Regions from separate parts of the Oceanobacillus sp. CAU 1775 genome, predicted to be linked through region 1. Evidence: riboswitches for the same ligand, from Rfam matches in the RefSeq annotation. Region 1 holds a riboswitch; the other holds the start of a gene.

What was found. Region 1 has a riboswitch for cobalamin ahead of ACXYMZ_RS11765 (ABC transporter substrate-binding protein). Riboswitches for the same ligand answer to the same signal wherever they lie in the genome.
Region 2: linked by a shared signal. The riboswitch ahead of ACXYMZ_RS14760 (ABC transporter substrate-binding protein) and the one ahead of ACXYMZ_RS11765 (ABC transporter substrate-binding protein) in region 1 are both predicted to bind cobalamin.

What each region holds. Positions count from the first base shown of each region.
Region 1 is NZ_JBTLRO010000006.1:99,291-116,216, reverse strand. It holds gene ACXYMZ_RS11850 (PadR family transcriptional regulator) at 1-107, opposite strand, end outside; gene ACXYMZ_RS11845 (hypothetical protein) at 322-1,632, shown strand; gene ACXYMZ_RS11840 (Fe3+ hydroxamate ABC transporter substrate-binding protein) at 1,869-2,036, opposite strand; gene ACXYMZ_RS11835 (histidine phosphatase family protein) at 2,387-2,989, opposite strand; gene ACXYMZ_RS11830 (ATP-binding protein) at 2,991-3,704, opposite strand; gene ACXYMZ_RS11825 (ECF transporter S component) at 3,697-4,188, opposite strand; gene ACXYMZ_RS11820 (bifunctional adenosylcobinamide kinase/adenosylcobinamide-phosphate guanylyltransferase) at 4,204-4,638, opposite strand; gene ACXYMZ_RS11815 (histidine phosphatase family protein) at 4,590-5,222, opposite strand; gene cobS (adenosylcobinamide-GDP ribazoletransferase) at 5,180-5,974, opposite strand; gene ACXYMZ_RS11805 (cobyric acid synthase) at 5,958-6,806, opposite strand; gene ACXYMZ_RS11800 (bifunctional adenosylcobinamide kinase/adenosylcobinamide-phosphate guanylyltransferase) at 6,791-7,390, opposite strand; gene cobD (threonine-phosphate decarboxylase CobD) at 7,372-8,448, opposite strand; gene cbiB (adenosylcobinamide-phosphate synthase CbiB) at 8,423-9,427, opposite strand; gene ACXYMZ_RS11785 (adenosylcobinamide amidohydrolase) at 9,385-10,077, opposite strand; gene ACXYMZ_RS11780 (cob(I)yrinic acid a,c-diamide adenosyltransferase) at 10,098-10,646, opposite strand; gene ACXYMZ_RS11775 (ABC transporter ATP-binding protein) at 10,663-11,481, opposite strand; gene ACXYMZ_RS11770 (FecCD family ABC transporter permease) at 11,486-12,523, opposite strand; gene ACXYMZ_RS11765 (ABC transporter substrate-binding protein) at 12,529-13,509, opposite strand; cobalamin riboswitch at 13,793-13,979, opposite strand; gene ACXYMZ_RS11760 (hypothetical protein) at 14,367-14,549, opposite strand; gene ACXYMZ_RS11755 (hypothetical protein) at 14,974-15,456, opposite strand; gene ACXYMZ_RS11750 (hypothetical protein) at 15,665-15,871, opposite strand; gene ACXYMZ_RS11745 (hypothetical protein) at 15,940-16,155, opposite strand; gene ACXYMZ_RS11740 (hypothetical protein) at 16,284-16,445, opposite strand; gene ACXYMZ_RS11735 (hypothetical protein) at 16,641-16,926, opposite strand, start outside.
Region 2 is NZ_JBTLRO010000010.1:65,171-82,096, reverse strand. It holds gene ACXYMZ_RS14815 (sensor histidine kinase) at 1-223, opposite strand, end outside; gene ACXYMZ_RS14810 (CaiB/BaiF CoA transferase family protein) at 469-1,620, shown strand; gene ACXYMZ_RS14805 (acyl-CoA dehydrogenase family protein) at 1,610-2,803, shown strand; gene ACXYMZ_RS14800 (DUF3870 domain-containing protein) at 2,842-3,162, opposite strand; gene ACXYMZ_RS14795 (SLC13 family permease) at 3,353-5,002, opposite strand; gene ACXYMZ_RS14790 (metallophosphoesterase family protein) at 5,295-5,969, opposite strand; partial or broken gene ACXYMZ_RS14785 (GrpB family protein) at 6,008-6,538, opposite strand; gene ACXYMZ_RS14780 (pyroglutamyl-peptidase I) at 6,682-7,278, shown strand; gene ACXYMZ_RS14775 (cob(I)yrinic acid a,c-diamide adenosyltransferase) at 7,321-7,899, opposite strand; gene ACXYMZ_RS14770 (adenosylcobinamide amidohydrolase) at 7,901-9,379, opposite strand; gene ACXYMZ_RS14765 (FecCD family ABC transporter permease) at 9,384-10,409, opposite strand; gene ACXYMZ_RS14760 (ABC transporter substrate-binding protein) at 10,399-11,394, opposite strand; cobalamin riboswitch at 11,657-11,841, opposite strand; gene ACXYMZ_RS14755 (S9 family peptidase) at 11,906-13,696, opposite strand; gene glmM (phosphoglucosamine mutase) at 13,896-15,245, opposite strand; gene ACXYMZ_RS14745 (CdaR family protein) at 15,341-16,567, opposite strand; gene cdaA (diadenylate cyclase CdaA) at 16,560-16,926, opposite strand, start outside.

The DNA.
Region 1 (16,926 bases):
ATTCCATAACCGTGTTGCGGTTGCTTAAACAGACTTAATAAAATATAAAAAGCTGTTTCAGACATCGGGACGTATTTTTTAATTGTTTTATCAGTATGAGAGGTCATACCTTTCCTCCTCAATATGTCACAACGCGACATATGTATATCATATCGCGAGTATATCACGGCGTGACATAATGAACAATAAGATTTTTCCTTTATCCTCTGTCATCTTACGTACATCTATAAGCATCAAGATTTAGGTCTTGTGACGGTGTTCTTGTTACCTAATTTATGCCATACTGACATTATTACAAAAGAAGGGAATGGGCCAGATAATATGAATTGGAAAGTGAATTTACTTCTTATCGCTTTTGTTTTACTGCTTGGAGCTTGTAGTGATGGATCCAATATGGAAATAGAACAAGAGAATAATCAGAATGAAGAAAGCCAAGTCGATCTTGAAAACGAAGAGGATGCTGTTTCCGAAAGCGAGCCAGAAGAGACTTTTACGTTGGCGAGTATGGAGTCTACTCCATTTGAAGATTTAGCTGGACAAACAGCAATAAAAGTTATGCCTGGTGACTGGGAACAACCTTACGAACTTAGTGATATACGCTGGGGAATGTTTTATGGTGACAATGAATTTATTATGTCTGCACCAGATGAAGGCGTTTTTCGCTATGACTTGGCAGAAAATCAATTAAAGTGGGAAACGAAACATAGTTTAGCAGAAAAGGCAATGCATAATGGTGTGTTTTATGGGGCACAGCTTGCTGATCCTAGTAACTTCGCAAATGTTGGAACCATCGATATTGCGACTGGGGAAATCACAGGCTATTACGAAGAAGAAAATCATCAAATTGCAGGTCTGTTACATTTTATGGATGATTTAATGTTATTCACCTCTCCTGCCAATGATAAAGACAAGAATCCTGATCGAGATTTATTTGTTTATGATTTGCAATCTAAGACTAAACTATGGACTGTTCCGATGTCGAATAGTCTAGGACAGCAAGCCATCGATCTTGGAGAAAATATCTTATTAGTAAACGACCTAACACATGAGGGAAATGATGATCAAATTGCGTCCGTTTACGATAAGGAAACAGGCGAAGAGCAATTTGAAATTGTCGCGAATGCGATTAGAAAACACCCTGTTGTAAATAGTGAAGGTATTTATTTCGCTGACCACAGGGCGGGTACGATTCAATTATATGATTTTGAAGGTAATTTAATAGAAGAAGCAACTTCTATAATTGGCTTTGGACTTCAACAATTAATGCGACCAATTGCAACTGAAGAAGCCTTTATACTGGCAGATAATGAAGGTATTGCTTGGTATTCTCCTGATCTCGCTACGATTCAACATCGCGTGGATTTTGGTGAAATGACTCTAAGACACCTGGTATCTACGGATGATCGATTATACGTGATTGTCAGTGATAAAGAGACAGACGAGTTTTTTATTGTGACACTCGATCTTCAAACCGGAGAAGCGTATGAAAAAGTTTCGCTAGAGATAGATGATAAAAATGCTGTCGTCCAACCACATGTTTATAACAATAAATATAGTTTTGCCATCAACACAAGGGAAGCAGGTTTAGTTTACTATGTCTTCTCCAGCGATGTAGATCGCCCAATTGAATAAGTAATTAAAAATGGTTCCAGTCATCAATTTTGATGAGCGGAACCGTTTTATTTCTTTACTTTCAATCTGTATCGCTAATAAGATTTATTCATACGTAAAAACTATATTAGTTCTTTACATTTCCTCGCTCCAACCATGCAATAGCTTCTGTTTTTCATTTGCGAAAACCATTCTTCAAAATTTCAATCTGGCACTTACTCATTTAAAACACTTCTTCCTCATTGGAATAACAATGCTTACTTGATATGATAACATCCTTCACAGATAAATTGTCCTTCATTTTTCAAATAGGCTTTAATCTCTGTCATCCCTTTGCGTTTTGGATAACGCATTTTTATAAAAACAATGTCGTCACCTTTGATTTCCTTCTTGCAATGAATACATTTAGGTGGTCCCCCAAACATTTAAACTCCTCCGATTCTTAATTTTTTTTAACGGCGGGACGAATAAATAATCCAAGTAAAATTAAAATATTTGCAATAATAATCATTATACGAAATACATTCTCTGATTCTAGATATCCCAAAGGGTAAATGACCGAACTTATTAGTATACCTAATCCAAAAGAACTCACAGAATACCCTACTATTCTTCTGTTCAATTTATATCCCCCTCATTGAAACATAAAATAGGTAGATAAATATCCGACCTAAAGTTCAGATTATCTTATTTATAATTTCGACAAAGAAGGTAAAATATCCTCCCAAAGAAGAAGTTTCTTAATATGGTGTTGCCATCCGCTTCATAAATAACATTAGTTACAAAACGCTGCTAGGTGTTCAATCTTATTAAATTCTTTGATTTTCCAACACCCATGGCTATATTCAAGATTATTCATACAACCATTTTTTATAGTGGTTGTTCCAATGTCAATTTCATCGTTTGAAAATGCCGCTAAGATAACATTAATCGTAGCTCCATGAGTAATGAGTAAAACTCTTTTCCCACTATAGAGACGACTGATACTTTCCATTCCTAACAATATTTTATTTGTGAAGGATGTCAAACTTTCTTCTCCAGGATAAATTTGATCAGGGAATTTATGATCTCTATCAACAGGAAGTATACCCTCGGCTTCACCAAAGCCCCTTTCTGCAAACATTGACATTTCTATTAGAGGTATTCGAATTTGCTGTTGAATGATTTCTGCTGTTTCTCTTGCTCTTCTCAATGGACTTGTAATTATTATATCCCAGTCAAATGGTTGTAGATATTCACCACATGCATGCGCTTGTTTTTTCCCCCTGTCATTTAACGATGTATCTTGTTTCCCTTGTAATATTCCTGCTACATTCCAATCTGTTTCTCCATGTCTAATGATACACAGCTTCGTAATTATCGTTTCCCCCTCATGCACGTTAAATATGTAACCATTGTTCTGCTTTCTTAACGATTTCTTCATGAAAATTTTGATCGTAAAGGACAATAAAACAAGTCGAAGGTCCTGATGATTTTTCTAAGTCTAATTTACTCGTGATGTTAAACTGATTTTCTGGCCAAACTTTTGACAGTTCATAAGCAATTCCTTTTGAACCAACTGGGATTATAGACAAGACCTGCTCTTGTTCAGAAAACCAGCGGAATAAATGTAAAGGTGCAATTGCTTCTCTTGAGTCAACTACTTCTTGTCCGACAAGAGGTTTTCCTATAATAGCAATTTGGTAATCATCTATATTTATGCTTTGAATCTCATCTTGCTTACACTTTCTCTGACCTATCACTGTAATTGCTGTTGCCGATTGTTTTAAGTTGAAATTAGATTCTGTACTACCAGTAATTAAAAGCTCTTTTATCCCCGCTTCTTCTATCCCTTCTTTAATGCCTGAGACGAGGGGACTCCATGCATCATTTCCATTAAAGTTCATTAAACTTATAGCGTTTGGCTTGCCACCCACTGCGATACACTCCATATATGCTACTCGAAACAAAAAATAGCCAACAACTTCATACGGCACAGAGACATCATCTAAAGGTTTCATGCCAATGGAACCACTATTATCACTTGCAATAATTAATTCTTCTTTCTCATTAAAAGGAATAATTAGTGCATCGGTTTGTTTCGACTTAGTCATGAACAATACCTACGAACTTATTTTTAAAGTATGGTTCGAGTCTTGGGATAAAGACAAGTGCAAGCACCATATTTAAAGATGATCCAATGATTAGTCCAGGTAAGAGTGATAGATAGAATGATAAACTTAAAAGTAGAATAAAAGGTAGTGGAGCAATAATACCGTTTAAAATCACAAACGATCCACCAGCAAGATATTTTTTATTTGATTGATAAAGCATACCGAAAATCCAGATAATAATTGCCATCTCTATAGCGATTAGTAAGTGCATTGGACCGAGTGGTAAACCTCCGATTAAAGCGGACATCAAATGTCCCATCATTCCAACGATTGCTCCATAGTTTTTACCTAATAAGACTGCAACAACGAGTGCAGGAAACGCATCTAATGCTACACTTCCAATAACTGCAGGAACTTTAATCATTGATCCGATAATCGATAAACCAATAAATAACGCTAAAATACTCAACTTCTTCGTTTGCATTGTATTTACCCCCATTTATTTTAACTGCTTTGCAATGCCATACCAGATATAATTCACTTTAGTAGCTGCTTCCACTAAATCTTGATAAAACCACCCTGTCACATCACGCCAATTTCGTAATGTTTTTTCCATTGGCACAATGCCTTTTGATATATCTGTACAAATAATAATAAGATTATTTTCTTCGTTGCTCTCTTCCCAAAGTAACCATTCATCGATTTCCTGTTTTCCATCGTTCCTAACAGTATCTAAATCACTATCTTTTAGCCATTCATAAACCCAATGTTCAATTGCCTCAATAACTACAATTCCTTGCATTTTCTCAAGGTTGAATGTTGAAAAGGATGTCTCCTCAGCATTAAACCATTTATCCTGCTTTTCATCTAAATTATACGTTTCTTTTACCCATACTGCCTTCCCATTTGCGGCACCTCCTGTAACGATGTGCATAATTCACCCCTCCTAAATGCAGCTTCACTCCAAGTTAATTGATAACCTGCGCCATACGGAACTTTCCAATCAAAATACGTTTTATCTGAGTGCACGAATTTTGTAAGTAAATAGCGCAACACTCCACCATGAGCAACAATGACAATATTTGAATACCTTTGATCTAACATCTTTTGTTTAATCGCTTGATAGGCAAAGTCAATCCTTTTTGAAAATGTTTTAAAATGTTCACCCTCTTCAGGAGCAGACGTAAAAAGGTTATCTAACCAAAATCGATATCCGGATGAATTTTTTAACTCCTCAAAAGATTTCCCTTCCCATTTGCCAAAATTAAGTTCTCTCAATCCATCCATTTTTTGAATATAATGGTTAGGGAAGAAGACTTCAGCAGTTTCTACACAACGTATGAGGTCACTTGAGAAAACAGAGTGAATCTCATTAACTACAAGCTGCTGCTTTTGTTTTTTTAATTCTCTTATCCCTTCCTCACTTAAAGAAGGATTCGACCAACCAATATATGCACCCCGCTCATTTTCTTCTGTCATCCCATGACGAAGGAGTGTAATAACCATAGTGTCATCCATAATGAAACCTCCAAACCTTCAAGCGATGCCCCTAATACATCACCTGTCATTCCACCAAACCATTGCACCACTTTTTTTCTTATAACTAAAAAGCTACCAATTGTAAGGATAAATAGTATCATAAAAACCCAAAAGCTTGCGATAGACCATATCACTGTAAAGAAACCGATAAGGACAAAATAGATTACATGAAAGCGGAGTGCCTTTTTCTCCACTGTCTGTTGAAAATAATAACCCAACCCCTCTTCTTTAGCCGCTGGAACAAAGTTCAACATCCATGCGATTAACACTCTTGAAAAAAACGGTATAAATACAATAAAAATATAAGAATAAACTTCTACTTGCAGGATAATTTCATAAATAAAAAGAAACTTAGCAACTAATAAAATAATCGCACTAATGACTCCAAAGGCACCGATTCGAGGATCCTCCATTATTTCCAACCGTTTTTCTTGATCGCGATACGAGAAGAAAGCATCACTTGCGTCCATCCAACCATCAAGATGAATCGCACCGGTTAAAATAATACTAGATAGCCATATAATAAAAGAAACCATTAATGGAGAAGTCACTGTATATTCCATTAATAAATAAGCTGGTCCTGCATAAATCATGCCTAATATAAGGCCGAATAATGGTAAAGCACGAATGAATCCATTCATATTCTTAGCTGTCATCGGAATTTCTTTATGAATTGGAATAACAGAGAAAAACTGAAACGCTAACATCAAACCATTAAGATATACTTTCATTGTTGTCCCACTGCTCCATAATATTTATGATTCGATTTAAATCAAGATGTGCTCTTACTTCCTTAGCAATCTGATCATAATCATTAATTTTTCCTTGAGAAGCTTGTAAATTTTGCTTAGAAAGAGAGTCTTCAGGTTCTAAGTTATGATGTAGAAAAGGAATAATACCGACTACTGGAATTCCTGTTTTCTTTTCGATCCAAGTTGCACCGTCTTTGAAAAGAGATAAATCTCCACGAAATTTATTAATTATAATTCCTTTCACACGTCGTTTTTCAGACTCCGACAGTAAAGTTAAAGTTCCTATTATACTTGCAAATACTCCACCACGGTCAATATCAGCAACTAGTAAAACCGGAACATCAGCAAGTTCTGCGACTTTCATGTTTACAAGTTCTTTATCTTTTAAATTTATCTCAACAGGGCTCCCAGCACCTTCCATAACTACTACATCATATTGTGCTTCTAATATTTTTAGAGATTTTGTAATCGCTTCTAGCCCGATTTCATAAAATTTTTCGCGATACATTTTCCCAGAATGATAATTCTGAGATTCTCCTAGTAAGATTACCTCCGCATTTAAATCTGTATTTGGTTTAAGCACAATCGGGTTCATCCAAACTGTCGCTTCAACATCAGCTGCTTCAGCTTGTAATGCTTGGGCTTTTGATATTTCTTTGCCATCTCTCGTTTTATATGTATGATTTGACATGTTTTGTGATTTAAACGGAGCGACACGGTACCCGTCTTGAATAAGCATTCGACAAAGTGCAGTAAGAACCAGACTCTTTCCTACATCGGAGGCTGTCCCTTGAATCATAATCCCTCGCATATTTGCTCCCCCTTCATTTGGATTGGTAGTCCACACTCTATTAAATATGCTTCATTCGACTTCTTTACAATATTTTGGTGGATACGCCCTAATAATTTGCGATAAGCTATAACCACAGCGTGTTCTTTATGTATAGGTTCATACGCTACCTCATTTGAAACAATGATTAATAGACCGACTCGATTGCTCAAAGCCTCGATTCCATCCATTATCGATGTAAAAACTTGCCTCTCAATCAAAGCATAATCGACGTCCTCTTCATAAAATCCTTTATCAAACAATTCGTTCGCTAATAAAATCGTTACACAATCTAGTAGCACAATACTTCCTCTAGTGAATTCATTTACAATACGGCTAATATCAAATGAAGATTCCACTGTCTTCCAAGGGATATTAGCATCTGATCGATCGATTTGATGGCGCCTAATCCTATCTTTTATCTCATCATCCGTAAATTTAGCAGTCGCGAGATAATAAAGCTTCCTTCTTTCTTTCACGGCATTTGTCGCTGCATACCGCTCTGCAAAACTACTTTTACCACTCCGCGCACCACCTGTAACAAAAATCATTCTTGATTTTTCCATGTATACAGCGCCTCCAAAAGCAAATCATTTTCGAATCTTTTTCTAATCGCAAAGCGGAACCAACGTCCATCTAATCCCGGATAATTCGCTGTATGTCTTGGGACATATCCCTTTTTTAATAAGTATTTAAATAAAGAAATAGGGTTCTCCGTGTTGGGATCTCTTAATAAATAATAATTTACACTACTATTCGAAACGAGGTAACCTGCTTTTTTTAAACTTGTCAATAGACGTGCACGCTCTTCTGAAAAGAAATTCCTTGTTTCTTGAACAAATTTTTCTTCTTTTAAACTTTCCTCTCCCGCCAGTAATGCAATTGCATTCACACTCCAATGGGGTTGGTATTTCTTCACATCTTCAATCACTTGCGGAGATGCCATCATATAGCCTAAACGTAATCCTGCAATAGCATACATCTTTGTTAGTGAACGAATAATAATTAAATTTTTGTAAGTCTCTATAGAAGAAACTAGTGTTAATGGATGATTCATAAAATCGTAAAAAGCTTCGTCAATGACTAAATAGCAATCTTCTTTTTTACAAGCATCTAAAATCTTTAATAATAAGCTTTTTGAATAGGTCATTCCTGTTGGATTATTCGGATGGCATAGAAACACGACATCATTTTGTTTTATATATGGAACCAGAGCCTCAAGCGATATTTCCCAAGTAGGCTCTTCTAAAGTAAAATAAGAAATCTCACAATCATAAGCACGACACATCTTCTCATACTCTGAAAAAGTCGGCTGAATGAGAAGTACACGCTTTTTCTTAAAATAATTAGCAAGTAAATGAATAATTTCTGCTCCACCATTTCCAAGCAGTACCGATTGTTTGTCTATTTTTTCGATTTTTGCTAGAAGCGATATTAAATTATTTCCTTTCGGGTCTGGATAATCCTCAATCATTGGAAACCAACTTGTCCACTTTTCCTGAAGGACAGTTGGAGAACCAAATGGATTTACATTCACACTAAAATCAATGCGGTCTTTTGGTATTTCCATATTCAGATATTGATATATATATTGCGGATTAGAACCATGTGCGGGCCAATTCATAAAGAACTCCTCCAATACTTAACATGACTAAAAAAAGAAAGACGGTGCGTTGCATAATGCGGATTGCTTCTAAAATATGTATCGTTTGTAAAGAAAATTTACTTTCACCCATTAAAGGGGCAAGTGACTTTTCTCCTTTATAATAGTTGATGCCACCTAATTGAATACCAAGTACTGCAGCTACAGAAGCCTCTCCCCATCCACTATTAGGACTGTTGTGTTTCTTAGCGTCTCTTATTAAAATTTGCCATGCCTCTCGATAATTATGTCCTTTTGGCTTTATTGCGAGCATCGTAATCACACCCGTTACCCGTGCAGGGATCCAATTTAAAATATCGTCGAGACGCGCAGAGGCCCAACCAAAGTCTTTGTACTTTTCATTTTTATAACCGACCATGGAATCACTTGTATTTACTGCTCGATACATAAATGCAAATGGGGCACCGCCAATCACTGCCCAAAACAATGGTGAAGTTACACCATCAGTCGTATTTTCAGCTACTGTCTCTACGGTTCCTCGAACGATTTCTTGTTCACTTAGTTCAGCAGTATCTCTCCCCACAATATAAGAAAGTTTTATTCTTGCTTCTCGAAGGTCTCTCTTTTTTAATGGTGTTACTACCTCCAACGCAGCTTTTTTCAAATCATTCTGTGCAATTGTAGTTGCTATGAGAATACCTTCAAGTAAAATACCTGCTAATTGATGCCACTTATAAATATAAAAAACTAGTAAAGCGCTTAGAGAAAAAGTGATGATTAAGAGAAGTAAAACCATTATTAATCCCTTAATTTTTTTATGTCTTCCTTTATTTAATCTTTTATCTAAGAAAGCTATAAATGTTCCCATCCACTTTACCGGATGCGGCCAATTCTTGGGATCACCTATTATAAGATCAATAATATAAGCTAATATAATTGCTATTATATGATTGAAAATCATTTCTTTATCCTCGTTTTTTTCAGTGCTTTTATTATACAAGCATAGACGCCTTCTCCAATCAAAGCGCCTAGCTCAGAAATCGGTCCAGCAAATTCAAGTTCTTTACCACTTTGCGTTGCAGCTATTAAAATAGAATCTGTTGATGTACCTGTTGCGATGGTTCCTGTCACTTCATCTGTTATATTTCTTTTTTCTAGAGCTTTTACTTTTGCCTCAGTTGTAGTAATAATCGCTTGGATAAATGCAGCATCTGTCAATTTCCCATTAACAAAAATCCAAGTATTAATCGTACCTGGATTCCATATTTTCAAATGCTCTTTTCCTAAAGTGGCATCCACTGCATTTCCCGTACCTGCAGTAACAACAATAAATATGGAAAAGTTTTCACCAATATATTTTTCGTACACGACATCTTTTAACTTAACTGCTGTCATCATGCTTACCGTTTCATCGGGATGAAAAGCCTTTCTTGTTAAAAATCGGATCATTTCTTCATGATAATCTTTAGGGTTATAATCTTTATCGACATGGCGATTTACAAATCTTTTATAATAACCTATCCCTGCTCCAGTTACGCCAGCAGAAATTGCTTTTAAAGGAATTGGTGCTTCAAAAACAATTATTTCTTCACTAAACTGTAAATTTTCTTTTCCTAGTTGTGTTGCACTTTTACCAATTGGGGTTTGCATAGTTATTTTCCTTATGTCCTTTATATTTCAATTCCTGCAACTGCTGGAATTCCTTCATCATAATAATGCTTATGTGGCACAACTTCAGATACAAGGTCAGCAAGCTCTGTAATTTCAGATTTTGCATTTCTACCTGTTAACACTAGATGCATGCCATGTGGTCGATTTTTGATTAAATTAATAACTTCTTTAAGAGGTAAAACATCATCAATCGGGAATTTATCAATTGCTAAAGCATTATTGATTTCATCAAGAATTACCAAGTCATGTTCTCCTGCCATAATTCTCTCTTTTGTAAAAGTCCATGCTTTTTTTAATGCTTCCCTATGCTCTTCAGGGGTTTTAGTCCAAGTGAAACCAATCCCTGTTTGTACCATTTCAATGCCAAGCTTGTCAAAAACAACTTTCTCTCCATATCTTCTTTTTGGTGATTTAATAAATTGAATCATCAATACTTTTTTATTTCGTCCATAAGCTCGAATAGCAAGTCCTGTTGCTGCAGTAGTTTTTCCTTTTCCATCACCTGTGTATACCAATGTTAAGCCACGTTCTTTATCAGGTTTATTCATTTTCTTAGCTCCCTTTTCATATTCTTAGTTTCTTTTTTGGTTCTGCAGTGTAATTAATCATTTGTTCACCTTCAAGTATAATTTGTGGTAACCCGTTAGAGGGATGAGTTGTTATTATTGGCCTTATGCCATAAACCTTTTCTATTAGATCCTCTTGAATGATCTCGTATGGAGTACCAATCGCTTCAACTCGCCCATTATTTAATAAAAGTAAGCGATCACAATAAAGTGTTGCTAAATTCAAATCATGCAAAACAGAAATGACAGTCATCTCTTCCTCTCGTTGCCAACTGTGAATACGATCCATTAAGTGGATTTGATGACCAATATCTAAATAAGTGGTTGGTTCATCAAGCATCAGAACATTTGGGGATTGAGCCATCGTTTTTGCCAACCCTACACGTTGACGTTCTCCACCACTTAATTGTTCAAGATGTCTATCACTTAACGCTGTTAAATTCATTTTATCTAAAATAGAGTCTATGAAGCTATCAACATCAATCAAGTCTTCTCCCAACCAATTTTGAAATGGAAAGCGTCCCATCTCTACGACTTCTCTAACCGTAAACCCTATCATCGGTAAGGCTTCTTGTTGTAATACCGCTACACTTTTTGCAATTTCTTTTCTAGTATATTTTTGTACTTCATTATTTTTGAAATATACTTTGCCTGATGAAGGAGGCTCTACACCAGATAGAAGTTTTAGTAAAGTGGATTTCCCACTTCCGTTAGGCCCAATGATTCCTAATATTTCTCTTTCCTTAAGGGAAAAAGAAATATCTGTTAAAATCGTTTTCTCTCCATATTGTTTTCTCACTGCTTCTACACGAATCATGTGCTTACCCTCCACTCATGTGCTTGCTCCTACGAAGTAAATATGCAAAAAATGGTGCCCCTAAAAAAGCCGTTACGACACCTAATGGAATCTCAGTCGGACTTAATAGTGTTCGGGCTAAAGTATCAGCCCAAAGAACATACAACGCACCAAAAATTGCTGTGATTGGAATGATAATGCGATAATCTGGACCAACAATTAATCGAACTAAGTGTGGTACGACAAGACCTACAAATCCAATTGTACCTACAATTGATACAGCTGCTGCTGTTATAAAAGTAGAGATGATTAAAATAATGAGACGTGTACGCTTTACTTTAATTCCTAGATGTGCAGCTTGTCTCTCGCCTAATGCAAATATATTTAAGTGTTGACTAAATGCAATTAGGACTACAAATCCAATTACTAAATAAGGCAGTAGAACATAAATAAAAGACCATCCTTGCATTGCTAAACTACCCATTAACCAAAATACAATTTCGTTAATTACTTTGTCAGACATAGAAACCATAAGTGAGACAAAAGATCCTAAAAATGCTGACACAACTACTCCTGATAAAATGATTGTTTCTAATTTATATTGCCCTTGGACATTTGCAAGTCTGAGAACAACCAATAAACTAAGTAATGCTGTAATAAAGGCAACAACAGGGAGGGTCCACATTCCAAAAATCGTCGTATGTAAGCCAAATAAAATAATAAATGCAGCTCCCACTGCAGCTCCTGATGAAACACCTAAAATATAAGGATCTGCCAAGGGATTTCGCAGTACTCCTTGAAATCCAGCACCTGCAAGTGATAAACATGCACCCACTAGTAGAGCTAGAATCACTCTTGGTAAACGTACTTTTAAAATAATTTGTTCGGAAGATTCAGCCCAATTAGTCTGCACATAGTCACCTATTAATGGAAATTGGTAGATAAGGATTCCCCATACATGTGATAATGGTAGCTTAGCCGTTCCTATCGATAGACTAATAATGATAGAGACAAAGAGGAGGAGGAGCCCAATTCCTCCCCATATCCCTATTTTCCTCTTTATCTTCATTACTCAAATAACTCTGGATAGATGCCTTCAGCAATGATTTGTAATAATTCCACAATCCTTGGGCCATTACGACTCATAATATCTTCATCAATTGGAACTAAACGGTCTTCTTGAATCGCTGTAATCTTCTCCCAGCCACTTCTTTCTTTAATTAATTCACTAAGTTCCATTCCAGTATCATGATCTACTAGATTTGCCGCATGAAGGATAACTTCTGGATCATCTTGAATTATTTTTTCTTCGTTTACTTGAATCCAACCAGATTCATCGGCTGCTATATTAATCCCCCCTGCCATCTCAATCAACTCAGTCATATATTCACCAGCACCAACTGTCCAACCAGGATTATACTCGATATAAACACTTTTCTTTTCTTCTTCTGGAATCTCTGCTACTTTTTCTTTAATTGATTCGATTTTTTCTTTCATATCTGCAACTAGCGCTTCAGCTTCACTTTGTTTATTCGTTATTTTCCCCATTTCTAAAATGCTAGCGAGAATTTCTTCTGTATTTTTAGCATCAGACTGATAGATGATGAGGTCCAGCTCACGTATTTTTTCAACTACATCTGGGCTAATGGATGTACCTGTTACAATTAAATCAGGTTCCTGCGCTAAAATAGCTTCGATATTCGGTTCGACTACTCCACCCATCTTCGGCTTATCATTCGCTGCTTCCGGGAAGTTATCAAAATCACTCACGCCGTAGATACGCTCATCAAGTCCCAATGCGAATAAAATCTCTGTATCTGAAGTCGAAACAGAAACAATACGCTCAGGCTCTTTTTCAAATACGATTTCAGTTCCTGTTAAATCTGTGACAGTGTAAGGATATTCCGTTTGTAGTTCTGCTCCTTCACTAGCTGATTCATTTGATTCTGCATCAACTCCAGCTTCATTGGTTGTAGCATCATCTTGATTACATGCACTACTAAAAAGTAGTATAAAAACTGCAAAAACACTTAAAAATAACTTTCTCATATTCTTCTCTCCTTTTTGTATATGAGAATTACAGTTAACAAAAGTAATCTCACTATAAAAAGACCTTTGAGGTATGATTTAATCAAATATTTCTTTTTCACCAATAAAAAAACCTTGTTCCAATATGGAAGCAAGGTTAGTTTCATCAAATTATTATCATGTTCGTTAAACACGTCTACTTCAAAATAGTTTAGAGATTCATGTACTTATCTCTAACTCGTTATTAAAAAATATAGACGTTTGATCATGTTTGATTTAGCTTACCCTTTTCCTCGAAGGACTTAAATAGCTAGTATCATAGGCAGGTTTCCTGGCTTAAGGATAAATGATTCTCTCTACCTTCCCATTTCACTTAAGAAACAGTGGCTTAAAGAGGTAATCTCCTAGTTACAGTGGCGGGACCGCACCGGAATTACACCGGTTTCCCTTTTAACTTGTCTTCTAACAAGCACCTATTTACTATATTAGATTCAATTGTCAAAATATAATATCTCACAGTTAATATAACATGTACTCTCTTACAAAATCAAATTTAATCGGTTTTCCTAATTGTTCTAGAATAATTTTGGAATATAGCGAAATAAGAGCAGTAACGGTCAATCTTTGGAAAGTATCACTTAGAATTTTATATGATATCACATAAAACTAAATAAACCCCTTACTTAAATAATATTTCCTCATTTATCTCAAACCACATATTCTCTGCTATTATGATGCATATAGTTACTAGAATAGCGGATGTTATGAAAGTATAAGTATCTCTCGAAATCTATCATTAAAGCGTTTGTATAAGTAAAGTCCGATAACAAACACAAAATATGTGTCCTGATATACGAATGATGTTTCCTATCAAAGATTCATTTCTTATTTTTATTCCAATCAAATGGTACACTTGCCCACTCCCAAAAAATATAAAAAACATATACGATAAGTGAAAATATAATATTTCTCATCCACTCTACTTGGTCAGTAAAAATTAGCTGATATATCGTAAAAAACACAAACAGTACTATTGGATATGCAATATTTCGTTTAAGCATCATGACCTCCTAAAGGAAACTCCAACGATATTGTAACGCTTTATTCTAATATAAACATCCTTCAGTCAAAGTGTCTATACTCTCAAAGATAACAATTTTAAAATTGATTTCTAGGTATTTACATTGAGGTTAAGAATCCATTTGTCAGATATGCAAGTAACAAAGAAGCGATCCATACATCATTTGCAGAAAACTGCTTTTACTCTTTATATATGCAAAAAGTAGTGCAAACCAAAATGCAGCAATAAAACAGATACGAAGGTCAATATTGGTATCAACATCGTTGCCATAAGTAAACGATAAACTATGAAAAGCCCTGAAAGAAATATACTAATAAATGTCCTATTTATAAAATGACGAACGGATTGTTCCTTATTTGTAGGCAAACCAAGAAATCCCCATACTACACTAAAAATAAAAGAATTTATAAGAATGGAGTAAGGTCAGACAAATCGATAAATTCTAGTTCAGTTTCTGCTTCTGCTTTGGAACGATAAAACTTAATTTTATCAAAAGGTTTCATGTTGTCTTGCCATGATCCCATATTACTCAGAAAATCCTTAACGTTTTCAGAAATTATAAAGCACTCTAAATCCATATTGATATAACAAATTGGTGCGACTCTTTCCGAATCGTACGCTTGATAGACAATCCCAATAAATCCTCCTCTACTATCTTTTGCCATAATATCTACATGTGGAACCGTATAAAACTCTATATGTGGAATATCATCGTCAAAGATAACTTGAATATCATAATCATTAGCATAAATTTGATACTGTTCATTTTTTCTGTCATGAACACCAAGTGAATTAATGGTTGCTCCTGCTGGTATAATCTCAGTTTCTTCTAAATCAACAACAACAGCACCAGAGAATGCTGTTCTATCTAGATGAACTTTTCTCATATAAACCTCCGTTTAATCTTCTTATGGAATAAATAATCGTTACCTTTTATGCCTTTTTCAATTACCCTACCCGGTTCATATTTCTATTAGTTAAGATTTAACTACTTGACGGTTACATTCTTCAACAATACTGTCTATCAATGAAAAAGCGATTGCTCTAATGGAACAATCATACACATTAGCAGAACAAGATTTTGTTAAGGATTATTTAATTTCCGTTATCTTTATTCCATTTATAAGATTTCTTTGACCAATTATAAATTAGAATAAGCAAGAATATCATAAAGGATATTCCTATATTATCAACCCAGCGAATTTCTTGATAAAAAATTAACTGCCAAACTATTGCTACTACTAAAAATGTTAATGGGAATCTAAGACTTTCTTTCAAAATATTATCAATCCTTTCTTGCAAATATCCTATACTTTAGTAAAAAAATGCAATCTCCTTCTTGCAAAAAGCACCCTTTACTTCACGAATATTTATGAATTTGTAGTGAATTTTAAATGTTTTTCACCTAAGATAGTAATGTTTATACTCCATCTTGGATGCATAACTAAATTATCGTTTTCATCAAATTCTAAAGCGATATGAATGTCATCATCTTCAATTGTAAGAATAGCCATTCTTTTATTTTCAATATCTATATATGGTTTTAAACTTTCTTCCATTTCTATTTTCCAATCAAAAAAGTTCATCATTTCATCTCCAATTTCAATACTATAGCACTTTGCTTTTCCCTTTAAATGTCAGGGGGATATCCACTAAAAGTAACCCATATCTATACTTGATTTCCAAGGTGATTGAATCTTCTTAGTCCAACATCTTAACGAACTTCAAGGACGATACTTTCATTGGTTGTGTGGTATACTAGCTCGTCACTTCTTGAGTTTAGCAATTCTTTTGTTGCTCGTTCATCAGTTATAGGCTTAATTACAACGATATCTTCTACAAATTCTTGTTCATTTTTTATGTGAGACGATAACACCTTTAATTTAACGAATTGATTCGGATACAATCTTCTAACCTCTGATCAATTCATCCATCTCACCTTTCCTTTATCTAAATTCTACTATATTTATAATAGCCGCACCATTCAACAAATAAATATGAGAGAAATTATCATCGATGCTTTCCATTATTTTCTTTAGTTCTTGCATCTGATCGTTAAATATGTAACCAATCATTCGTTTACAACCAGTTCAAAAGACTCCTCATAATCATCCCATTTAACTTCTACACTAACCACCATATCTGCCGTCATAATTAAGCCACCTTCACTACTACCTGCAGATTTAAACTCTTTAACAGTAAGAGGTTCATCAAAGGTCATCGATGAAGTTCCACCACCCGTTGACCCCAGTTTAAATTCATAAGCTAATTGTTTCAATGAAGCTATTTCGTCTAAATCTCCATTGTAAGTTAACTTAAATTTATATTCATCTTCACTTGAATACGCATCTTTTATT
Region 2 (16,926 bases), on a different contig from region 1:
AGTCTCGATTAAGTTCTCTCTTTTGCTGAAGCATGGCATTGCATAAATCAATTAGCCGAGAAAGCTCTTTTGGTTTGATTTGCGTTTGAATAAATTTCAAGGAATCGTTCTTAAAAACAAAAGCTAACTGATCTCCAACATCCTTTATTTGTCGTTTATAATAAAGTATATAAATCAATTGAAGAATGAGTAGTCTAGATAATAAAATGACAATAACTAACATGGAGTATCTCCTCCTTAGGTTTAATTTATGAAGCCCTTGCCATATTCACAATATAACATAATAAAAAATAATGTTTGCAATTTATTCTGAAGATTGTATACTTAAATTAATTAAATTACTGCCTAGTCTGTTCACAGTTTCATCCAAAACTGCATCAACAGATAAAAGCCAGTTCTTATTATTTTACAGGGAAGACTGTAAATAATTTGAGCTGGCTTTTTATTTTTTAGAAAGGAGGTATATAGATGGCTGGTGCATTAGAAGGGATCAAAGTACTTGATTTATCACGTGTACTTGCAGGACCATATTGTACGATGATACTTGGAGACCTTGGTGCGGAAGTGATAAAAGTTGAAGCACATGGTGGAAGTGACGAAACTCGACAATGGGGGCCACCGTTTCAGAATGGTATAAGCGCCTATTATCTATCAACTAATCGCAATAAAAAGAGTATCACGATTAACTTAAAATCAGAGACAGGAATTGAAAAGATTAAAGAACTTGTATCTGAAAGTGATGTTATAATAAATAACTTTAAAACCGGAACAATGGAGCGCTTCGGACTTGATTATGAAACTCTAAAAGAAATTAACCCTCGTCTTGTTTATTGTAGTATTACTGGATTCGGTGAAACTGGACCATATCAAGATTTACCAGGGTATGATTTTATCATTCAAGCAATGAGTGGATTAATGAGTATAAATGGTGATGAGAAATCAGGACCTCAAAAATTCGGCGTTGCGATCACCGATATTTTAACTGGTTTATATGCATGCATCGGGATTCAGAGTGCGTTATTGGAAAGAGCTCTCTCAGGCATGGGGCAAAAATTAGATATCTCACTATATGATACGGCTGTAAGCTCCCTCGTAAATATTGGCAGTAATTATTTAATGTCTGGTCAGATTCCTAAGCCACTCGGTAATCAACACGCAAACATTGTTCCTTATCAAACTTTCTCAACGATGGATGGTGAACTTGTAATCGCAGTAGGGAATGATAAGCAATTTAAGGCGCTTTGTACTATTTTGGGTAAAGCTGAATATAGCTTAGATGAAAGATTCATAACTAATGAAGAACGTGTAAAAAATCGAAGAATTATCGTACCTTTATTGCAAGAAGAATTTTCAAAACAACCGACACACTTTTGGCATCAGAAATGCCAGGAAAATAATATTCCTTGTGGTCCGATTCAAACGATAGATCAAGTAATACAAGACCCACAGCTTATTGCCAGAGAGATGTTCCTCTCGACAGAACACCCAACCGCAGGAAAAATCAACATGATTGGAAGTCCATTAAAACTCTCAAGAACACCAGTTACTTTAAGGCATCATCCACCAATCGCTGGTGAACATAATAAAGAGATCTTAGGAGATGAAGAGAATGAATTTTGACTTTACCGAGGAACAAAAAATGATTCGAGAAACAGTTAGAAGTTTTACAGATAAAGAGATTATGCCTTACATTGCCGATTGGGATAGGGACGGGAAATTTGATCCAGTCATTTTAACGAGGCTTGCTGAACTTGGCTTAATGGGAGTGTGTATCCCCGAAGCATATGGTGGTAGCGGCATGGATTATAATTCACTTGCGATTGTTTGTGAAGAGCTAGAAAGAGGAGATACAGCTTTTCGTACAGCAGTATCCGTTCACACCGGCCTAAACAGCATGACCTTATTACAATGGGCAACGGAGGAACAAAAGAAAAAATACCTCGTACCGCAAGCAAAAGGCGAAAAGATTGGTGCTTTTGCTTTAACCGAACCGGCTGCTGGATCAGATGTCGCAGCAATGCAGTCTACCGCAATCAAAGAGGGAGATTATTATGTACTAAATGGATCGAAAACATGGATTTCACTATGCGATGTAGCAGATAACTTTTTAGTTTTCGCCTATACAGGAAGCAAAACCGAAAGGCATAAAGGAATTTCAGCCTTTATTGTTGAACGCGAGTGGGAAGGTTTTTCTTCCAAAGCAATTAAAGGAAAGCACGGCATTCGTTCAGGTAATACAGGAGAATTATTTTTCGATAATGTAAACATCCCTAAAGAAAACTTACTCGGTGAAGAAGGAGAAGGTTTTAAAGTAGCCATGTCAGCACTGGACAATGGAAGATTCACAGTTGCGGCAGGAGCTGTTGGGCAAATTCTTGCCTGCTTAGAGGCCAGTGTAAAATACTGCCATGAACGGGAAACGTTCGGCAAAGAAATCGGAAAGCACCAACTTGTACAACAAATGATCGCAAAAATGGAAGCTGGATTACAAATGAGTCGCCTGCTTGTTTACCGGGCTGGAGAGTTGAAAAATCAAGGAAAAAGAAATACAAGAGAAACATCATTAGCCAAGTGGCAAGCATGTGATTTTGCGAATCAAGCAGCTGACGATGCCATGCAAATACATGGTGCCTATGGATACTCCGACGAATATCCCGTAGAAAGGTATTTACGAAACTCAAAAGCACCTGTGATTTATGAAGGTACAAGGGAAATTCATACGATCATGCAAGCAGAATATGTACTAGGTTACCGCGAAGATAAAAAACTTAATAAGATGTTACCCGCTTGGGAAGGTAATTAATTTAAAAATACGGACTCTTAAATGAAGAGTTCGTATTTTTAAATTTCCATATTATTTTTATGAATTTCATACTGTTTATATAAATCTCTTATCGCAGAAATAATTGCAGCTCCTGCTTTCCCCATATAATGAGATTCCACCTGCAGTACAAGTTCTTCTATTCCATCTCGAAGACTATAGCCACGAAATAACTGTTGAATATAATCAACAGCATGATCAGTTGCTAGGGTACAATTCGCAGTAACAATAACCCCATATTTTTTGTCAATCTCAGCTGTTATTGTTAAGGTTTCATAAATGCTTTTCGCTGCCATCCCTGATGGGAGCCGAGCATGCCCAGCTATAAAAATGGTATTCATACACATCCTCCTCTATACTACTAGAGATTTCTCTAACTAAATATCCAAAGAAATACATTACTTCTCTCCTTTATCAATTTATTCAGTAAATTAAGTGTACCAGAATGAGTATTAAAATGAAATGTTGCTTATTAACTATTATTACGCATAAAAAAGAGATGTGCTCTTATTTAGCAACATCTCTTTTCCTTTATTTAAAACTATCCGGGAAACTATTTATATCAATTCCTAGAGTTAGAGGTAGCAAGAAATAAACAGTTATTGTTATTAGGAAGACTCCAATAATATTTAGTAAGAAACCTGCTTTTGCCATATCCAATATTTTAATATATCCCGAACCGAAAACAACTGCGTTCGGTGGAGTAGCTACCGGAAGCATAAATGCACAAGATGCAGCCAGACCAGCTGTAACCATGAGCACTAGTGGATGTACATCTAATGCTAAAGCTAGTGCTGCCATAATAGGATACATCATTGTAGCTGTAGCAGTATTTGATGTGATTTCAGTTAGTGCAAGTATTAATGCTGCAACCGCGAAAATAATAAGTAAAATATGAACGCCTTGTAATCCATTAAGTTGCGAACCAATCCATTCAGAAAGTCCAGAAGTCGTAAATCCAGCTGCAATTGCTAGACCTCCTCCAAAGAGAAGTAATACTCCCCAAGGTAATTTTACAGCGGCTGACCAATCCATAAGACGACTAGCTTTATCACTCTTCGCCGGAATTAAGAATAAAGCTAAAGCAGCGATAATTGCAATCATCGTATCGTCGATATTCTCATTAATTTCATTTAAGACAAATGTACGCGTAATCCATGCAAGTGCTGTTAAGGTAAATACGATAAAAACAGCCTTTTCTTCATAAGATGCATTTCCAAGTTTTTTCTTTTCTTCATCAAAAATTGCTTTCCCTCCTGGTAAGTCTTTCAGTTTTGTAGGGAATGCAAATTTCGTTAGATAAAACCAAGCAAGAAAAATAAATGCCCAAGCAAATGGTGTTCCAAATAACATCCAACCTGCAAAAGAAATCTCATAATCAAAAAGTTCTTTCACAGCACCTGCCAATATCGCGTTTGGTGGTGTTCCAATCAACGTCGCCATTCCACCAAGGGAAGCCGAATACCCGATTCCAAGCATGATTGCTTTACCAAACGAGAAGTTGCCCTGTGATGTGTCAACGGTTGGATCATCCTTTAAAGTATCTTGTACTTGATAAATAATCGCTAAACCAATAGGTATCATCATCATTGCAGTTGCAGTATTGGAAATCCACATGGAAAGAAAACCTGTTGCAACCATAAATCCTAATACAATACGGTCCGGCTTTGTTCCCATAACAGAGATAATATTAATGGCAATTCGTCTATGCAAATTCCATCTTTCCATAGCTAACGCTAGAACGAATCCACCCAAGAATAAAAATATTGTTCCATTCCCATATGCTGAAGTCGTTGGCCCCATTTCCAAACCACCAGATAAAGGAAATAAAATAACGGGCAGAAGCGAAGTTGCTGGTATAGGTATCGCTTCGGTTACCCACCAGATTGCGATCCAGACGGTACTCGCTAGAATTGCTTGTCCCTCACTTGATAATCCTTCAAGTGAAACAAAGAAATATATAATAAAAAATAATAATGGCCCTAAAATAAGTCCAGTTATCTGAGCAGCAGTATATGGTCGTTTGCCACCATTATCTTTGCCTCCATAGCCGCTTTTTGTAACATCAGGATTTTTCCCCTTTTGTTTCTCCATCGCTTCTCCTGGCTTCACAAAGAAACGAAAAATGTCTTTCACTTGATCGTGTTTATCCCAAAGCCAATTCCATGTTGTACTAATCATGATGTTACCTACCTTCATTTTATATTTAATAAGATTATAAGTGCTTTCTCTACTTAACGCAAGCTGTTATATAATAGTTGTTAAGTGATTATATAAAGGGTCATTAAGATTTTATTCAAGGAATTTTATTCTGTAATATAACAATCTCTCATTTTACTGTAGAGTATTTATCTAACATAGATAAAAAAACCTCAAAAAATTAGAGTAAAATAAATCTAATTTTTTTGAGGCTAAAATTTAATTGTCGCAACTCTTTTTCAGACATCACTATTTAAATCAAAATTCAGACACATTATTTTTTTCTTGTATAATAAGCTTTTTGGCTCGGTAATTCCAAGCAATTTAAATTACCACCATACGCTGCCGCTCCGTCAATACCAATAATATTATTTTTACCAAAATAAACACCATGTTTGCCCTTACCTTGGATTAAAGATGTTGGTGTATGTCCGAATACTACCGTTTTCTCCCCATCATAATGCTTATAAAATTCCTCACGAATCCAGACAAATGTGTGTGGATCTGTTTCTTCCATAAGCTTGCCCGGTTCTACACCAGCATGAACAAATATATGTGTGTCTGTTTCATAGTAGTAATCTAGTTCTCTAAGAAATTTTATATGTTCCTTAAATTCATCTGTGGATGGAAATTCGAAGCTATTTATTGAGGGATCATAGCTTTGTAGGGTTAAAATCGCACCATTTCTTTCCCATCTTTCTCTAACTCCTGGTTCATTATCTACAGCACCAACCATCATCTCATCATGGTTTCCTCGTAAAACGATAGCACCTTGGGACTTTAAATCAATGACTCGATTAACAACACCCCTCGAGTTCGGTCCTCGGTCCACATAATCTCCTAATAAAATCAGTTGATCTTTTTCAGATTCATAGGCTACCTTCTCAAGCAACTCTTCAAATAATTTTAGTTCACCGTGAATGTCACTAATTACTAATGTTCTTCTCATCTATAATTCCCCACCTGATTTTCTAATTTACTCTATATTTACGAAATCCTCTTTGAAGTAATCTTATTAACAAATGCTTCTTTGGAATCTGTGTATTCTTTTATTCCTGTGGATGAGTGCTTTAAATAATCATATTTTAAATTTATATAGGTTGTTTTCGCAGTTTCATTGGCATGTAGATAATCTCTGAAAAAGAGTAAATTATTCCAAAGCTCGCCTTAATATGTAGTGAGATGAATATAATGGGTTTTTATCTCATACCTTTCATCTGTAAATTTTGCGAGTACAATTTCACCAGGCCGCTCCACCCTCAAGCGTAAAAATCCCACATCAGCTATATCTTTAAAGAATGTTTTATCTACCTGTTCTAGATCATCCACACCAACTAAAAGATCGATAATTGGTTTTGCTGCCATTCCTTTAATCGCTGTACTTCCAATATGTTCGATTCGATTTCCGTCGAGCCCTGTTTTTTCAATTAGCTCCTGCCTTATACGGGAAAATTCTACACTCCACTCTTCTGTATAATCAACAATTTTTACTTCATCACGGCTTAGTCCTAATTTCATCGCGTCCACTCCCATTGTAAAAATAATATCATTCTCTTAACTATGCTACTCCAAAATATTCCGAAATTATAGACTTATAATGAAAAAGTTCCTATGCTATAATAGATATAGGAAATAGCTGATATTGAAAGTAGGTCTATTAGATGAAAAAGCTACTCTTGACTGGGTTTGAACCTTTTTTAAGGCATCCAATAAACCCAACAGAGAAAATAGTAGAAACACTAAATCAAGAGGAAATAAATGAATATCTTATAATCGGTGAGGTTCTTCCTGTCATATTTAATCAGTCAGGTGATTCATTTATCGATTTACTTGATAAACATAAACCTGATGCTGTAATCTCACTTGGCCTTGCAGCTGGCAGGAATAAAATTACACCAGAACGTATTGCAATTAATTGTAATGATGGGCCTGAAGATAATGAAGGTTATAAGCCAAACGGAGAGAAAATAGTAGAGAATGGTCCTGATGGTTACTTTAGCAAATTACCCATTCGCGAAATCGTAGAAAACTTAAAGAAAAGTGATTTGCCTGCAACTATTTCTAACACAGCTGGTGCATATCTTTATAATAATATCATGTATCGTGGATTACATTATCTTGCTAAAAATCAAATAGACATTCCAGCAGGTTTTATACATATCCCCGCTTCACATGCCACTGCATTAGAAAGTAATATACCAAGTTGGTCTGATGCAGATTTAATAAAAGCCATACGTATTTCCATTAAATCCTTATAAAAATAGTGAATCCCATCTTTTACAATGGAGATTCACTATTTTTTATTTCTTATTTGTCCCTCGGAATACTCTTGCACTACGCTCATACTCAACATCAGCTATTTTTTGACGCGCATTGGCAACTCGGGCTGCCGCAAAGAAATAATCCGAAAGTCGATTCATATATTTTAATGGAATAGGATTGATTCTTTCAACACTATGATAAAGCGTTACAATTTGTCTTTCCGCTCTTCTAGCAACAGTTCGTGCAACATGTAGAGCTGCTGCAGCTTGTGAACCACCAGGAAGGATAAAACGTTCCAATTCAGGTGCTTCGTCAATTAAGACATCCATGCGCTCCTCCAAATATGTAATGATATCTTCTGAAAGTTCATGTGGGCGTTCTTTTTTTGATACGTTCGAAAGCTCTGTTCCACAATCAAATAATTCATGTTGGATTTTCTCAAGGTCTTCTAAAATATCCTTAAATAACTCTTTATCAAGATACGATACAGCGAGTCCTACAAATGAATTTGTTTCATCAATTGAACCATATGCCTCTACTCGAATATCATCTTTACTAGCTTTTCCACCGATTAAAGCTGTCTGCCCTTTGTCTCCTGCCCTTGTATAAAGTCGCATTTCAATCTCTCCCTTTTCGATTAAAATAATTTTGAATGGCTTGCTTCATTTCTTGATAAACAGCCTTTCCAATTAAGCTCCCTAGCTCTGTTGCAGTTCCCGCATAATTCAATTCTCGCCCTTGTTGGGTTGCAGCTATTAAAATACTATCTGTCGGTGTCCCTGTAGCAATCGTATTCGTCTGGGCATCTTTTATATTCAAGTCTCTTAAGACCTGCGCTTTTGCTTCAGTTGCTGTAATGATAGATTGAATGTAAGCTTCATCTGTTAATCGACCATTCACAAAAATCCATGTGTTTATCGTTCCAGGCTTTACTGGCCCCATCATCAACATACTTGTTCTTGTACTATCAACTACATTTCCTGCTCCAGCTGTAACGACAACTAAAATTGAAAAACCATTTCCTTCATAGAGCCGATGACTATTTTCTTCTAAAGGAACAGCAGTCATCATTCCAACTGTTTGCGAAGGATTAAATCCTTCCGCAGTCAAATAATCACGCATTTCTTTTCGATGATCAACATAATTATAATGCTCATCTACATGTCTATTTACAAAATAACTATACCAGCCAAAGCCTGCTCCTACAACACCTGAAGAAACAGTCTTTAAAGGTTTTTCTGCATGTAGAGTAATATATTCTTCCGTAAATGACAATGCTTGAGCATCAATTTTATAGTTCGTCGCTTCCGCTTCTCTAGCTTTTCCTGGTAATAAATGAAGTTGCGGCTTAGCAATCTCTGCATGCGGTTGTTTTACGACTGCCGTTCCGTACACCCGCTGAATCTGTTCTTCTGAAAGAACATCATTTGGATTAGCGATCATCTGCGCTTCACCCTCATTCATCAATAGCAAACGGTCACAATATAAACTAGCAAGGTTTACATCATGAAGAATTGCGACAACCGTTAATCCCTCTTGCTTGGCATTTGTTCTTAATAAATCCAGAAGTTCCTTTTGATAAGCCAAATCAAGGTGATTCGTCGGTTCATCAAGGAGTAAAATTTCAGGCTGTTGGACAAGCGCTTGAGCTAAAAATATTCTTTGCTGTTCCCCACCTGAATGCTCCATTACTGTATCATCTTGAAAATCACTTATATTTGTTTGAAGCATTATTCTTTGAACAATTTCTTCATCTTCTTTTGACCATGTTTGAAAAAGGCCACGGTGATGAGCATACCTGCCAAGAGATACTGTTTCTTTTACTGTATATGGAAAAACTTGAGGCGATAATTGAGGAAGAACAGCAATTTTCTTAGCAAGTTGTTTCTGATTTAAATTTGCTATATTCATTCCATCAATCTTCACAGAGCCTTGTTGTAGTCCAAGTAACCCACTAATCATTTTAATTAATGTTGTTTTACCACTACCATTTGGGCCCAAGATACCGAAGAATTCACCTTTTTCCACATGAAGACTAATATTTTTAACAATTTCTTGGCCATCATATCCACCGGAAATATTTTCCACCTTCAGCATCCTATCACCCCTTTTTCCTTTGTCTAACAAGTATCAATGCAAAAATTGGTGCACCAACTAATGACGTGATGACGCCAATTGGTAGAACTTGTGGTGAGATGATCGACCTTGAAAGCAAATCGGTAAGAATTAAAAACCCCGCACCAGTAATAATGGATAAAGGCAGTAAGTGAATGTGATCAGGCCCCCATAATTTTCTATTCAAGTGGGGAATCACAAGCCCAACAAATCCAATCATTCCAGACACAGCAACTGCAGCTCCTGTTAAAATAGATCCTGCAATTAAAATCATCATTTTTCTTTTTCCTACATCAACACCTAAATGCTGTGCACGCTCTTCACCTAAAGACATTGCATTTAATTCCCTAGTATTCATTAACAACAAAGAAGAACCTATAATTAAAAATGGCAAAATAATTCCAACATAGCTCCAGCCTCGCATGGAGACACTCCCAAGTAGCCAACCAATAATTTGCTGTAATTCATCTCCTGTTAGGGCGATGATTAAAGAAATAAAAGCACCTAGAAATGCACTGAAGATAATCCCAGTAAGTATAATCGTTTCCACTCGCATTGCCCGGTCGATTTTTTTAGCAAAGAATAAAACAACTACAATCGTCAGCATTGCTGTAGAAATACTCATAACAGGGAGTGTGTACATTCCTACAACAGGAATAGTGATATTAAAAAACAATGTTGACACAGCACCAACTGAGGCACCAGAAGATACACCAAGTATGTACGGATCTGCCAAGGGGTTTCTAAGCAAGCCTTGAAAGGCTGCTCCAGCAATCGCTAGAGAAGCCCCAACAAGTCCCGCTAAAATAACACGCGGCAAACGAATTTCATAAACAATACTCACATACATCTCTTCCACATTACTAGCAATTGGCAAACGGAATACTTCTTGGCCAATAATTTTAATAATATCTAGCACTGGAACAGATACACTTCCAATTGCGATTGCCGTAAGCATTGCACCGATTAAAAACAGTATGGAAGTCGTATACTTTAAAACATTACTGCCCATCAAATAGCTCCGGGTAAATCGCTTCTGCTACCTCTCTTGCACCTTCTGTTAAACGAGGACCCGCACGTGTTCCCGCATCAGCATCAATATCATATACACGATTATTTTTTACAGCTTCAACGGATTGGAACCCATCTCTTGAAGTAACTTGTTCAATTGGATTTTCGACATAATCTCCATAAGTAGTCATGATAATATCTGGGTTTAATTCAATAATGACTTCAGGGTCGATTGCTGGCCATCCTTCCATATCAATCGCATTCTCTGCATTACTCAACTCTAAAAATTCATGAAGAAAAGTACCTTGTCCTGATGTATATAGATCTGGCGCAGGTGAAATTTCAAAGAATACAGTTTTGCGATCTTCTTCCGTTACTTCAGATGTAATCTCTGTAATTTCCGCAAAGTCTGCTTTCATTTCTTCTACTAATTCATTTGCTTCTGCAGTTGCACCAATTACTTCACCGATATCTTCAATCGTTTCGTATGTTGTATCAATAGAATTTGCATCAGCTACAACAAAAATATCAATACCTGCTGCTTCTAATTGTTCAAATGCCTCTTGGAAGTAGTTCGTTCCTAACTCATGTGCTAATACAATATCTGGATCGAGGCTAATGATTACTTCTACATTTAGTTCCATTCCACCGACTTTATCTAATTCCAGTACTTCTTCTGGATAGTTATCGTTGTCAGAGACTCCTACAACCTTATCTCCATGCCCTAAAGCAAAGACGATTTCTGTATTACTTGGTAAAAGTGTAACGATTCTCTCTGGTGCTTCTTCTAGAGTGAATTCATTTCCAATAGCATCTGTCACGGTAACTGGGAATGCTGATGCTTCATCATTTTCATCCGTTTCAACAACTTCACTTCCAGTTGATTCTTCTGGTGTAGTGTTTTCTGTTTCGTCATTGCCATCACTACATCCAATCAAAAATCCTAATAATAAAACTAAAATAAATACTTGTAAAAACTTTTTCACTTTCTATTCCCCCCTCAATTTTTCGACATTCACTTCAAACGCATACGAAGGATTTTATTGAAAGGTGGAGTTAAAGTTCTTTGTGGTTAGAGGTAAGACCCGCTTCGGAAATACACTCTTCTTAACTTTTAATAGCAGAAACCACAACAAAATGCATTAACATAACCATTTCAAAAAAACAAAAAAGCATCCTCATACGAAATGAAGATGCTAATAAATAGGCTATAATGAAACCTACTCACCTTACTATCCTCGTAGAATTAGGCGTAAAATAAAATAGTTGGGTATCCTGGCTCTTGCTCATCGCTTACAGAACCTTCCCATACAAACATTGTACAGTGGTATCTTTCTGCTCGCTCGCAATTACAGTGGCGGGACCGCGTTGGAATTTCACCAACTTCCCCATTAGATTTCTCCATTGAAATCGACTATTCTTTTTGAATATGAAATTGTCTATTAACTATCATACCTTGGTTTTGAAATAATGTCATCTATAATCGAAATTGCTCGATTAGTGTTGATGTTTTTCCATGAAATCTAGCATACTTTCATATACTTTGATTTCATTCTCTTTTTTAGAGAAACCATGTCCCTCGTCTTCAAGTACCATATACTCCACGTCACGACCTTTTTCTTTAAGCTTCGCAACGATTTGATCTGATTCTGCTTTGACAACACGCGGGTCTTTTGCTCCTTGAATCACAAGCATTGGCTTCGTCATCGTCTCTAAATAGGTGACTGGTGAATCCTTAATAAATCTCTCTTTATCTCGCTCAGGATCCCCTACCCAACGATCCATCATTGGTTTCCAATGCGCTGGCACTGAATTAACAAAGGTAAATAAATCAGAAGGCCCAAAGATATCAATTACAGCTTTGAAATATTCTGGATGACGACCGTGTAGGAGTAGTGCCATATATCCTCCATAACTTCCCCCAACTAGGAAAAGCTTATCGCGATCGGTAATGCCCTGGTCAAATAACCATTCAATACCTGCAATATTATCTAGTCTTGGTCCCTCTCCCCAATCACGTTCTACTAATTTCACAAATTCTGAACCATAACCTGTACTTCCACGGAAGTTCGGTGCGAAAATAGTATACCCACGATTTAAGAAACTTTGGAACATCGAACGGAACATTTTTCTTTCCGCAGCTTGAGGGCCACCATGCGGCCATAGAATTGTATATCCATTATCATATTCTGGTTTCGCTTTAAATAATAATGCCTCAATTTCCATACCATCATAAGAAGTATAAGTTACAACATCTGGATCAACCATATCTTCTTCTTTTACACCAAGTACGTTATTGTTTGTAAGCTGCTCCCATTCCTTACCATCCGCGCTTTTGAAAATATTAAATGGAACAGTTGCTGAACGACCTAGTACATACAAACTCCCAGCTTTTGAAACAACCAATTTATCAAGCATAGCTGTTGGACCAGTTAAAGTTTCTAGCTTTTCAGATTCAGGTTCAAACTGATAAAGATAATCTTCTACACCTTTTTCCGTAACAATGTAAAATTTCTTCGCTTCTTTTGCCCATTTGATATTTGTGATACTTTCCTTCTCAATTTCTAGTACTTTCGTAAACTGATGATCATTCAAATCAAATTTTGCCAGGTAAGTATAATTACTTTCATAATCTGTTAAGAAGTAAAGCGTATTCTTATCTGTGAATACAGGCACGCCTGCCACATGAACTTTCTCAGGGTCAGGTACAAGATTATGAATTTCTTCTCCTTTTTTCACAAAGCTTTTTACATATGTATTTGCCAGAGCCTGTGAAAATACAAATGTTTCTTCATCCTCGGAGACAGCAGAGAGATTGGTTGGAGCATCTTTTCCTTCATATACTAATGTATCTGTACCATCCTCTAAGTTACGCATACGTGTATTTAAAAATGAAGGATTTCCTTCTGAAGTTGCATAGTATAGTCTGTTTCCATCTTCACTTAAATGAGAGAAGAAATATTTCTCTTCAGGGTCACCAGTTATTAACGGCTGTGGCAGACCACCTTCATATGGTAATGCATAAATTTGATGGTTTTCATCTCCATCTTTATCATATCCTGCTAGCACATAACGGCCTTCTGGATCAAAAGAGATAAAGGCAGTCGATTCGTCTTTTTGTGCAAAGAGATACGGAAACTTATCTGGTAAGTCCATCGCCCATAAATTCACCTTGCCATTTAAGTTTGTACTAAAAATTAATTTTGTTTCATCCTTGTTTACTTCAAAGTCACTTATCACATACGTGCGGAAAAATTGTTCTACAGTTGGTTTTGGAAAGTTAATCATGAAAATCCCCCTTGAAATATATGAATTCTTAATAATAGTATAATTCACTTTTCACTATTATCAAAGATATAACTCTATCATACATCTACTAACATTCTTACATAACCAACCGCCGATTGAAGTAATCTCCGTCTTAAGGAGGATAAAATAACATAAAAAAACTGTATGGAAATTTTTTATCCATACAGCTTCTATATTTTTATTCTTTAATTCCTAACACTTCTTGAATTAGTGCAACAAGTCTATCCGCATACTGATGACACTCTTCAACCGTAGTTGCTTCCACCATTACGCGTACAAGCTCTTCTGTACCTGAAGGGCGAATAAGCACTCGACCATCTTCACCTAATTCATTCTCCACCGCTTCTATTTCTTGCAGAATGACAGGATTTGTAAGTACTTCATTCTTATCAACTACTTTAAGGTTTTTCAATACTTGAGGATACACTTTCATTTCTCCTGCAAGCTCAGATAAAGGCTTACCTGTTTCCTTCATTACATTTACAAGCTGAAGCGCTGATAGTAAGCCATCGCCTGTAGTTATAAAATCAAGGAAAATAATATGTCCTGATTGTTCTCCACCTAAATTATAGCCACCCTTACGCATTTCTTCCATTACATAACGGTCACCTACAGAAGCTTTTTCACTTAGCATACCATTTGCTTCTACAGCTTTGTAAAAACCAATGTTACTCATTACTGTAGAAACGATTGTATCTTGTTTCAATAAGCCTTTTTCTTTCAGATATTTTCCACAAATGAACATTATTTGATCGCCATCAACAATATGTCCTTTTTCATCAACAGCAATGAGACGGTCCCCATCTCCATCGAAAGCTAAACCAATATCTGCTTGTTTTTCTAATACAAGCTTTTGTAATTCCTCCGGATGAGTTGAACCTACGCCATCATTAATATTTAAACCATTTGGTGTTGAACCAATCGAATAAATATCTGCCTCTAAGTCAGCAAACAGATGTGTCGCAAGACTTGATGTCGAACCATGTGCGGAATCTATTGCGATTGAAATGCCTTCGAAATCATTATCAATTGTATCCTTAAGGAAAGATAGATACTTTTGACCACCCTCAAAATAGGCAGTCACTGTACCAACACCCGCTCCAACTGGACGTGGAAGATTATCTTCTTCTTCGACTAGTAAGGCTTCTATTTCTCTTTCCTGTTCATCTGTCAGCTTAAAGCCATCTGCTCCAAAGAATTTAATTCCGTTATCTTCAACTGGATTATGTGAAGCTGAAATCATAATTCCCGCATCTGCACTCATTGCTTTTGTTAAGTAAGCTACTCCTGGTGTAGAAATAACACCTAATCGCATGACTTCTGCCCCAATAGAAAGCAATCCTGCGAGGAGTGCTCCTTCTAACATATGTCCAGAGATTCGAGTATCTCTTCCAATTAGTATTTTAGGTCTATCTGTATTTTTCGTTAAAACATATCCACCAACACGCCCCAGTTTAAATGCGAGCTCAGGTGTAAGGGTTTTGTTTGCTACCCCTCTTACACCGTCTGTTCCAAAATATTTCTTCATTAAAACCTCTCCTTTATCGTGGTTAGATGCAGTTAAATTACCTTTACTTCTACTGCCTCTAACTCCGATTCGTTCAAGCTACAAATACATCCCACTTAATTAATAGTAATTGCAGCTTGCTCATATTCGGCTGTTACTGTTATATCCTCAACTTCATCCCATTCAATTGCTATCGGAACTGTGTGTTGACCTGGCGCTAAATCTCCTACATCAATATAAATTCGAAAATCATCTTCAGTCAATCCACTCATAAGCGATTGATTTCCTATTATCGTGAGATCCATTTCACCATTTGCCGGTGTAGAATAGGTTAGCTCTTGGTCGCCATCAAGGTCATCCACTTCAATAGCCATAGATTCTAATACTCTCGTCTCTTCAACTTCAACCTCTACATCAATTGTTACCATTTCTTCGGTAATTACACCTTCAGGTAATGCTAGTCCAACTTCGTAAGTGCCTGATTCGGTAATTTCCGAGAGATCAATATCTTCTGTGGTGATCGCAGAAATGTTTTCAAGTATTTCACTTCTCGCAAAGATTTCTACCTCGTCTAGATTAGCAGAAGTGGAAATAAGAGAAAAGCCATCTGGTAACTCACCTGTCGTTTCAACTGTTACTGGAACTGTTTTGCTTGGGTTTAAAATTTCTACAGAGATGACTACTGTTTCTCTATCCAAGCGCACATTCAATTCATTTCCCTGACTATCATAGACATTGATTGGCACTTCTCGATTAGTAATGGAAGTATCCAGCCCTCCTACATCAACATAAACCCTAACAACACCAATTTGTTCCATAATATTTCTTGAGGTTGTTACTGTCACCGTCGACTGATCAAGGGTATACTCACCTATTTCAAAACCATCTGGTAATTGATCCACATTTAAGAAGTCAACCGTGATTGGAAACTCTTCATTTGCCCGCTCTTCGATGGTAACTTCTATTGTTTTTGGTTCAATATATACGCGGATATCATCACTAAAGTCATGTTCTAGTTCTACCGTATGCTCCCCTTCTTCATAGCCATTTAAGTCCACATAAACAGAGAAGTTACGGTTTAATATCGTCGGCATCAAGGATGAAGGTGTACCTTCTAATGAAACCGTCGCAAATTCAGGGATACCACTTACAACGTAGTTTTCAGAATCTATCCGAATATCTACTGGCACATCTTCAAGTCGCTGTAACTGACTATTTCTCCCAGGAATAGAGGAGTCGTTTGTTGTAGAATTAGATTCCACGTTAACAAAGATAAATAATGTTACTGCGAACGCGAGAGCCAATACTCGAATAAACCATTTACTTTGAAACCAATTATCCATTACTGCCCACCCCCCGTTTCTTCGTTTTTTTATCAGAGGATGATGGAGTTAGTGTGAGATGCTCTGTTAGAATTTCAGTTAATGCATCTTTAGTAATATCTCGATGTAATTCACCATTTAATGTGAAGGATATCGCACCAGTCTCTTCAGAAACGATAAGTGTAAGGGCGTCTGTTACTTCACTGACCCCCATCGCAGCACGGTGTCTCGTTCCTAATTCTTTAGAGATAAACGGGCTTTCTGATAGTGGTAAGTAACATGCAGCTGCGACAATCTCACCTTTTCTAATAATAACCGCTCCATCATGAAGTGGAGTATTTGGTGTAAAAATATTAGTTAATAGTTGATGTGTAAGTTTC